3 regions of the Exiguobacterium sp. H66 genome follow, and region 1 is predicted to be linked to each of the others. Evidence: riboswitches for the same ligand, from Rfam matches in the RefSeq annotation. Region 1 holds a riboswitch; each other region holds the start of a gene.
What was found. A riboswitch is a leader RNA that binds a small molecule or an ion and turns the genes downstream of it on or off. The one in region 1 is predicted to bind thiamine pyrophosphate.
Positions count from the first base shown of each region.

Region 2: it holds a riboswitch for thiamine pyrophosphate, as region 1 does, so the genes downstream of both, thiT (energy-coupled thiamine transporter ThiT) here and KNP88_RS10115 (thiamine phosphate synthase) in region 1, are expected to answer to the same signal.
Region 3: it holds a riboswitch for thiamine pyrophosphate, as region 1 does, so the genes downstream of both, KNP88_RS00195 (ECF transporter S component) here and KNP88_RS10115 (thiamine phosphate synthase) in region 1, are expected to answer to the same signal.

Region 1 covers NZ_JACSMQ010000005.1:149,897-153,175, reverse strand. The annotation lists gene KNP88_RS10125 (OsmC family protein) at 8-433, shown strand; gene nagZ (beta-N-acetylhexosaminidase) at 430-1,659, shown strand; TPP riboswitch at 1,726-1,828, shown strand; gene KNP88_RS10115 (thiamine phosphate synthase) at 1,918-2,508, shown strand; gene KNP88_RS10110 (NAD(P)/FAD-dependent oxidoreductase) at 2,505-3,279, shown strand, end outside.
Region 2 covers NZ_JACSMQ010000001.1:347,931-351,209, reverse strand. The annotation lists gene pknB (Stk1 family PASTA domain-containing Ser/Thr kinase) at 1-83, shown strand, start outside; gene rsgA (ribosome small subunit-dependent GTPase A) at 120-1,025, shown strand; gene rpe (ribulose-phosphate 3-epimerase) at 1,027-1,683, shown strand; TPP riboswitch at 1,704-1,810, shown strand; gene thiT (energy-coupled thiamine transporter ThiT) at 1,875-2,435, shown strand; gene KNP88_RS01810 (thiamine diphosphokinase) at 2,438-3,037, shown strand; gene KNP88_RS01805 (amino acid permease) at 3,255-3,279, opposite strand, start outside.
Region 3 covers NZ_JACSMQ010000001.1:30,187-33,465, reverse strand. The annotation lists gene KNP88_RS00205 (DEAD/DEAH box helicase) at 1-289, shown strand, start outside; gene KNP88_RS00200 (50S ribosomal protein L25/general stress protein Ctc) at 629-1,267, shown strand; TPP riboswitch at 1,359-1,457, shown strand; gene KNP88_RS00195 (ECF transporter S component) at 1,557-2,135, shown strand; gene KNP88_RS00190 (ABC transporter ATP-binding protein) at 2,132-3,279, shown strand, end outside.

The DNA of each region.
Region 1 (3,279 bases):
GAGGGAAATGCAAGCGACGATTACATGGAATCACAAGATGGGCTTTAGCGGCATGACGGAGTCCGGACATCAACTGGCAATGGATGCAGCACCTGAAAATAACGGGGAGAACGGCGCCCCGCGACCAACCGAGTTGTTGTTGCACGCGGTCGCCGGGTGTACGGGGATGGACATCGTCTCAATCTTAGAAAAAATGCGCTTGCCGTTAACCTCGTTTGAGATGGACATCGAAGGCGAGCGGGCGACGGAACACCCGCGCCGCTTTACGACGATCTCGATTCATTATCGTCTCGAAGGCGACTTGCCGGACGATAAAGTCCGTCGGGCCGTCTCGTTATCAAAAGACAAATACTGTTCCGTCTCGAAATCACTGAATGCTGAAATTGAAGTCTATTATTCAATCAATGGCGTCCGAAACGAGGAACCGCTTTGAAACCGATTTACGTGCTTTTAACGGCTTGCTTTTTGACGGCATGCGCGAGTGAACCGCCCCAAACCGAGACGAAACCGGAACCGAAGACGAGTCAGCAACAGCCGGTCGCTGACGAACCGACGGCTGCCGACCAGGCGGAGCAAGACATCAAACGTCAGCTCGCCAAACTCTCGACTGCTGAAAAGGTCGATCAATTGCTGTATATCGGGATCAGCGGGACAACGTTATCGGACGCGGACCGAAGTCTGTTAAGCGATCACGCGCTGGGCGGTGTCCTGTTACTCGGAGGCAATATCACGTCAGACGCCCAGCTAAAAACCTTGACGGCAGCGATTGAGGACGCACAAGCCGCCGAACCGCTCGCGTTCCTCGGTTTCGATGAAGAAGGAGGACGGGTCAGTCGTGTCCCGGATCAAGCGTTTCATTTACCTCCGAGTTTGACGCTCGGTCAGAAAAACGATCCGGCATTGATGCAAAAGACCGGACAGGCATTTGGTGCGATGTCACGGTTTTATGGATTTAATATGGATTTTGCCCCGGTTCTTGATGTCAACAGTAATCCGGCGAACCCGATCATCGGTGACCGGGCACTCAGTGCTGAGCCGGATGACGTCGCCCGGCTCGGTGTCCCGTTAATGCAGGGAATTAAGTCGGAAGACGTCGTGCCGGTCATCAAACATTTTCCCGGACACGGGGATACGACCGTCGATTCGCATGTCGGCTTACCGACCGTGACGAAGACGAAAGCGCAACTCGAGCAACTGGAACTCGTCCCGTTCAAAGCGGCAATCGATGCCGGAGCGGAGATGGTGATGGTCGCACACATTTTATTTCCGGCGCTCGACCCAGACAATCCGTCGTCGTTATCAGAGCCGGTCATGCAACAGCTGTTGCGTGAAGAGTTGAAGTTCGATGGCGTCATCGTGACGGACGACCTCGTAATGGGCGCGATCACGAAACAATATGGTCTCGCCCAAGCTGCGCGCCTCGCCCTCGAACGTGGTGCCGACATGGCGATGTTCTCGCAAGCCGGTGCTTACACGGATGTTCATGCGGCGATCATGCAGGGAATCAAGGACAAGTCACTATCACGGGCTGACCTCGACGCGAAAGTGACACGTGTCTTACGATTAAAACAAACGTATGATTTAGCAGACACGAAGCTGATTCCAACGCGTGAACAATTGACGGAACAGGTCAAAACGGTCACGGATCGGCTGAACTGACAAGTCAGACTAGAAATCAAGCGAGCGGTCATGGTAGACTACGAATGAACCAACCAACACTAAATAGTTCTACACTAGGGGAGTCTCGCAGCAGACTGAGACGGAAATATCCGGACCCTTTGAACCTGATCTAGTTCGTACTAGCGGAGGGAAGTGGCTTCTGATTATCATCCTGTCTCGGGTCTTACCTAGACATTTTTCGGACCACTCCATCATGTTCATGGGGTGGTCCTTTTTGTGTAGCAAGGAGGAGAAGGTATGCGTCCGAAGTTACATATTGTGACGACCGGGACAAAAGAGCTGACACATCTTCTAGAAGTCTTGCCGGCTGTTGTGCCTTATGTCGACATGATTCATATCCGGGAACCGGGTTGGTCGGCGGACCGACTCGTCCAATTGATCGAGGCGCTAGTATGCGCCGGTGTTCCACGTGAAAAACTAATCGTCCATGACCGGCTCGATGTCGCCCTCGTGACGAAGGCAAGTGTCCAGTTGACATCACGCAGTATTCCCGTCGCTGTCGTGCGGCGTCAATTCAGCGAGCTACAGATCGGCCGATCAATCCACTCCTTGACGGAAGCGCTTGAGACGGGCAGCGACTTCGTCATGTATGGTCATGTCTTTGCGACGGCGTCAAAACAGGACGTCGCTCCGCGCGGACTAGCGGCACTCGCGCAAATCGTCACATTTTCAAAAGTCCCCGTCATCGCGATTGGCGGGATTCAGCCGGAGAATGTCGCGGGTGTCCTTGCGACCGGCGTTGCTAGCATCGCTGTGATGTCAGGGATTCTCGGTCAGGCAAATCCGGTCGAAGCAGTCCGGTCGTATCGCGAGGTGCTTGATCAATGAAAGCAACAGAGACGTTAATCGTCGGCGCAGGCGTAATCGGTTTGACACTCGCCTACGAATTGCTCAAACGAGGACAACCGGTACGCGTGCTTGAGCAAAATCGTTCCGGTGAAGGAGCGACGCGGGCAGCAGCCGGCATGCTTGCGACGGATCATGAACTGATTCCTGCCTTACATCAACTGGCAGCAGCGAGTCGACAGCTTTATCCCGACCTCGTCCGTGAGCTGTTTAATGAGACCGGCATTGATAGTGGCTATAAAGAAAATCCCTTTCGGTTGATTCGGGGGCACGAGGAATTTCAATTTGCATCCGTCGGTCAAATCGATCCCGTCCAGTTGACGCGTTCGCTCCGTCACGCGATTAAAGCCCGCGGAGGTGTGATTGAAGAACAGACAACGGTCACGGGACTGCTCCGGTCAGGGGCGACCGTCGTCGGCGTTGCGACGAGTAACGGTAAGCGCGAAGCCAGTAACGTCGTGGTCGCAAGCGGTCGGGGATCAGAAGCGTTACTCGCGACGAGCGGTGTCAGCATCGCGACCATCCCAGTCAAAGGAGAGTGCCTCGCCGTCCGGCTTCCGGGGCATGTCTTGACGGAGACGTTGTTTAGCGATGATGTCTATCTCGTCCCGAAGTTTGACGGACGGATCATCATCGGGGCGACGGAACGACCCAGTGACGAGACGACGACGGTCAGCGTCGGTGGAATCGCACAGCTCTTACAGTCAGCGATTCGGCTGTTCCCGGCAATCGAAGAAGCGGAAATCGTGGACA
Region 2 (3,279 bases), on a different contig from region 1:
AAGGAAAAATCACAATTTATAAAGATGATGTAGTGTATCGCTCGAAAACGATTACCTATAAACAAGCGAAAGCAGAACAATGAGTGTGCTACGAACCGCAAATTGAAGGAGGGCATGGGATGGCAGAAAATCGTATCGAAGAAAATCGGGACGGGACGATCATTCGTCTACAAGGTGGGTTTTATGATGTCATGACGACGCAGGGCGAGGTGCGATCGCGCGCTCGGGGAAACTTCCGAAAACGTGGTATCAGTCCTGTTGTAGGAGATGAGGTCGTATTGCATATCGAAAGCGAAACTGGATACATTTTAGAAGTGAAGGAACGGCAAAATTTCCTGGTTCGTCCACCGGTCGCAAACATCGATCAAGCGTTGCTTGTCGTCTCAGCAGCAGAACCGGACTTTTCAGCCCATTTGCTCGATCGGTTTTTAGTCTTAATCGAAGCAAAAGAGATTCAACCCATTATTATCTTGACGAAGATGGATTTGTTGCAAGGAACAGCAGAAGCAGAAGTCCGGACGGCGATTGCCGGTTACCGACAAATCGGTTATCAGGTGATTGAGACGTCGAGTGAGACGCTAGAAGGGGTAGAGGAAGTCCGTCCGCTACTCAAAGAAAAAACGAGTGTGCTCGCGGGACAGTCGGGAGTCGGAAAAAGTTCATTGTTGAATGCGCTCGATGCGACGCTCGATCTCGAGACGAGTCACATCTCGAAATCGCTCGGACGCGGACGACATACGACGCGTCATGTGACGTTAATTCCGCTTGCAGAGGGCTTGATTGCTGATACGCCAGGGTTTTCGAACCTCGATTTTCCACACGAGATGGAAATCGAAGAATTACGTTGGTGTTTTCCGGAATTCGTCGCACGGCAAGATACGTGCAAATACCGTGGTTGCCTGCATTTAAACGAACCAGGATGTGCTGTCAAAAAATCAGTTGAGGCAGAAGAAATCATGTCCTCACGCTATACGAATTATGGTATGTTTGTAGAGGAAATCAAGAATCGAGCGCGGAGGTATTGAAATGATTAAAATCGCACCATCTATTTTATCAGCAGATTTCGCCAACCTAGAACGAGACGTTAAAGCTGTCGAGGCGGCAGGAGCAGATTACATCCATTTCGACGTCATGGACGGCCAGTTCGTCCCGAACATTTCATTTGGTCTACCCGTCCTCAGTAGTCTTCGTCAAAAGACGGACATGGTCCTTGACGTTCATTTAATGATCGATCGACCAGAAAACTTCGTCGAAGCGTTTGTAGCGGCAGGAGCGGATATCGTCACCTTCCATGTCGAAGCGACGAATCATGTCCATCGTGTCTTGCAACAAATTAAAGGGGCTGGAGCAAAGGCCGGCGTCGTGCTGAATCCACACACGTCACTGTCGACGATTGAACATGTCCTAGAAGAAGTCGACATGGTCTTGTTGATGACGGTCAATCCAGGATTTGGCGGACAAGCTTTCTTGCCGAGCGTCATGACGAAGCTGAAGCAATTAGCGATGATCAAAGCAGAGCGCGGTTTGACGTTCGAAATTGAAATCGATGGTGGTGTCAACGCGGAAACGGCAAAACTGTGTATCGACAATGGGGCAAACGTCCTTGTCGCAGGTTCTGCAATCTACAATGCACCAGACTATGCAGAAGCCATCACTAGTATTCGAAACGCGGCTCACGTATAATAGAGCCAAGACAATTAAATTTTGACCGCAAGGGGTGTCGCGTCAAGCGGCTGAGAGAAGTGAGTAGACTTTAACCCTTCGAACCTGTTCCGTTCAGACGGACGTAGGGATGTGGCGCACGCAGGCAGTACGGCGTCCGTCGTACTGCCTTTTTGTTGTCATCATTATTTTATTTTTAGGAGGAACACAGTATGAAACGATTACAAATGTTAATGGAGATTGCGATTTTCGCGAGTCTCGGTGTTGTATTTGATTTATTGATTCCGTTCAAAATGCCACAAGGCGGATCCATCAGCTTAGCGATGTTACCGATTTTCGTCATGGCCTTTCGTCACGGCGTCGTTGGTGGTGTCATCACGGGTGCGCTCGTCGGAACGATTCAATTGATGTTCGCTCCGCAAGTCTTGACGGTCGTCCAACCGCTGCTTGACTATACGCTTGCATATGGTGTCGTCGGTTTGAGTGGAGTGTTTGCAGGCCAAGTCAAAAAAGCAGCAACAGAAGGTCAAAAAAAGCGTCTCATGACGATTGTCTTGTTTGCGACCTTGTTAGGTGCAGGTCTACGTTACATCTGTCATGTCATCAGTGGAATCGTCTTTTTTGCAGAGTATGCCAAAGGACCTGTCGTTCCATACTCGTTCATTTATAACGCGACGTATATGGCTCCGTCGTATGTTTTATGTGGGGTCGTTGCAGGTATTTTGTTTACGACAGCACCACGTCTTTTACGTTACTCCGCTCGCGGTATTTAAAGATGAGAGTTTTAATCGTTGCGGCAGGACCGGCAGAAGACGTCCCGACGCTCGCACCATTCGTGAAAGACAAGACGATGATTATCGGTGTTGACGGCGGGATTGCGACATTAGTGGAGCAAGGACTTGATTTTGATGTGGCAATTGGTGACTTTGATTCGCTCGGATACGTTCCGGATGGTGGATTGCTTCATCCGGCAGAAAAAGATGAAACGGACTTAGAACTAGCGTTACGTTACGCTACCGAACAGGCTGCAGGTGCTGAACTACTCATCTTTGGTGCGACGGGTGGTCGGCTCGACATGACGCTACAGAACGTCTATTTGTTAAAACAATTCCCGACAGCACGACTCGTGACGAAACGTGAGGATGTCCGGTACTGGAAAACCGGTCAGTACGAACTCGCGTCTGAAGGGTATCATTACCTGTCATTCATTCCCCTTGTCCCGTCGAACTTGACGTTACGCGGCGTCAAATACCCTTTGACGGAGCATCCTGTTCCGGTCGGTGGTTCGCTAACGGTCAGCAATGAGTGGGTTGGTGTTGCGCAAGTGACGGTCGTCGAAGGGGAAGTTCTCGTCCTGCGCACGCACGAAAAATAAAAACGTGATAGACGCGACTCCATCATATCCCGCTGAAGCGATCGGGACATGCGTTCTTCAAGTACACGTCATGACGTCATGAACAAAAAGATAGGTATGGCAAACGCCGATGACTCCGTATGTGAAACGGAATCATCGGCGCTTTGATTTTTTAGCAGCTTATTTAGTTAGCCGCCTGTTTGAGATTAACCCGGTGTATCCAGGGTCCGATAACAAGTTACCGATTGTCGTGAAGTGTCGAA
Region 3 (3,279 bases), on a different contig from region 1:
TTTGATTTCACTGAAGGCGGGCGGCACCGGACTGAACCTGGCGACGGCGGATACCGTCATCTTATATGACAGTTGGTGGAATCCGGCTGTCGAACAGCAAGCGGCTGACCGGGCACACCGAATGGGACAAACACAGACGGTCGAAGTCATCAAGTTAATCACGAAAGGGACGATCGAAGAAAAAATCATCGAGCTGCAGGAGCGGAAAGCGACACTCGTGACGGACATACTTGAACAACCGGCGTCACTTGCGTTATCGGTCGATGAGATGGTTCAATTGCTTGAATAAGAGGAAAGGCACCGATTTCTTTACATGATGTAAACCGTTGCTGCTCTAGGGAGAACAGGTTTCTGGCTATCGTTTTTTCGCCGGTTGATGTTTAGCTTTTAATGTTACGGGGGTATAACTATCATAGCACCGCATCAGCGAGTTGCTTTTACAACCACATGTTTCTCAATATCAGCGTAATGACCTGGGAGAGAAATGCTAACCATTCACTTCGATCTTCATTTTTATGAAATCAATTTGAAATAGCATTCGATGCACTGTCTTGATCCGGAACGATTCGTTCCACTCCTTTCTTCATTACCTTTTGAGGGCTATACCAAATTCAAGGGGGAAATGAACATGTCAGTAACATTAAAAGTAGAAGAACGCGAAGTACGCCCACGCTCACTTAGAAAGCAATTACGTCATGAAGGAAAAGCTCTTGGTGTCGTGTATGGTTACAAAGTGGAAAGTACACCGATTGCCTTTGACGAAAAAGCATTGATCAAAGTCGTTCGTGAACATGGTGAGAATGCACTTGTTGCACTTCAAATCGGTGGTAAAAAAGTCAACACACTGATCAACAAACTCGATATGGATATCTTCACACCAACAATCAAGCACGTTGAATTCATCGCTGTTAAAATGGATGAAGAAACAGAAGTCGAAACAGATATCGTCCTCGTCGGCGAAGCGGCTGGTGCAAAACTTGGTGGATATCTTTCACAAACACTCTTTAAAGTAACAGTTGCAGCTACACCAGATAAATTACCGGAACGCGTCGAAGTCGATGTGACAAATCTTAACCTCGGTGATTCTCTATCGGTTTCGGATTTACCGGAAGAAAAAGAATACCGTATCGTTACGGAAGGTGACATTCAAGTCGTTGCCGTCGTCGAATCGACACTTGAAGCGGATCTCGAAGAAGCAGATGCTGAAGAACCAGCTGAAGCGACAGAAGAAGTTTCTACTGAAGAACAAACGGAAGAAAAAGAATAATTTTTCTTACCCTCCCCTCGCGGAGGGTTTTTTTATCTGTATTGACAACTGTCAGTAGAGTCGGTACAGTAAATAGCGTACACATTATATGCACATCCACTAGGGGAGCCCATTGGCTGAGACGATTCACTTCGGACCCTTTGAACCTGATCTAGTTCATACTAGCGTAGGAAAGTGGAGCGGTAATTCGTTCAATTTTTCTGCATGTTTGCAGATTCAGCGACCGCTCTCTTTCATAGAGGGCGGTCTTTTTGTTTGTCTGGTGGTTGTGCCAAAGGGAGATAGGAACATGAACAGTTGGAAAATGAAAGAAATCATCGTCATGATGATGTTGTCGGTTGCTTGCGGGGTACTTTACTTAGGGTGGTCGACATTGTGGTTACCGATTTCCGCGATCTTCGGACCGGTCGGATCGAACTGGATGTTCGGGATTTGGGTCATCGCGAGTCCGCTTGTCGCCTACATCATTCAAAAGCCCGGGGCAGCACTGATTGCAGAAGTCGTCGCCGCGGCTGTCGAATTATTCACGGGGAGTCACTTCGGATTATCGGCCTTATTGATTGGTTTCGCTCAAGGAATCGGTGCCGAAATCGCTTTTGCCCTCTTCGGATACCGGAAGTTCAACACAATGACGTTAGTTCTATCCGGAATGTTCGCCGCAATCGGCAGTATGGTCTATAGTCTTGTCGTCAATGGTTTCGCCTACTATACGACGACGACACTTCTGTTGACGTTTTCCCTTCAACTCGTCAGCGGTGCATTACTCGGCGGATTACTTGCGAAAGTCATCGTCGATGCGCTCGTCAAGACAGGGACGTTGAACGGTTATGCGATCGGGCGTAAGCGGCGGAAGCCGGATGCGGCATGATTCATTGTAACGACTTGTCTGTCCGCTATCCGGGGCAACATGACAACGTCCTGCACCACGTGACGGTGACGCTACACGAAGGGGAAACGACGTTGCTCGTCGGACCGAGCGGCAGTGGGAAAACGACGTTTTTACATGTTCTCGCCGGTTTATTACCTGACGCGATTGAAGCCGATGTCAGCGGCCACTGCAAAACGAACGGGACGGTCGGAATCCTTTTTCAAAATCCGGACGATCAGTTCTGCATGCAGACCGTCGGAGCGGAAGTTGCCTTTAGTCTTGAAAATCGTTCAGTCGACCGCAGTCAGATGGATGATCGGATTGACGCCGCACTGGCACGTGTCGGCCTGGATGTGCCGCTGACGACACCGATTATGCAACTGTCAGGAGGGATGAAACAACGACTCGCCCTCGCCTGCGTCCTAGCGCTTGAGCCGGATATTCTATTGCTTGACGAACCGACGGCGCAACTCGATCCGGCAGGACATCGGGTTTTGATGCAGCTGATTGAGGAACTCCATCACGACCGGACGTTGACGCTCGTTCTGATTGAACATCAGCTTGACCGCTGTGTGACGTTCAGTGACCGGGTGCTCGTCTTCGATCACGGCGGAACGATTTTACGCGATGGTCCGCCGCTTGATGTCTTCGGTCAGCATCGCGATGAACTTGAACGACGCGGCATTGCGACACCGCTCCTCTACCCGTATGAACTGGAAACCGTGCCCCCCGCTTCTTCCCAGGCGGGGCGGTTACGAAAAGTGACTAACATCCGTCCTCCGGTTCGGCACGACAATACGTTCGCGCTGACGCGTACCGCGTTAGGACGCCGTAAGCAAGTGATTGTCGACGACCTGTCGCTTGCAACACACGGCGGAGAGTGGATCATGGTTGTCGGATCGAATGGTGCCGGGAAAAGCACGTTGCTCGAAACACTGGCGAAATTGATTCCGGCGCAAGGCGGTACGGTCCGCTTGTTCGAAAAAGAACTGCGGGCATGGAAAAGTCGGAGCTATTACCGACACGTCGGATTCGTCTTTCAACAGCCAGAGCTCCAATTTCTCAAGCAGACGGTCGAAGACGAGCTCGTAATCAGCATGGATGCACCGACGCCGGAGCGGATTGAAACGGCGTTGCAATCCTA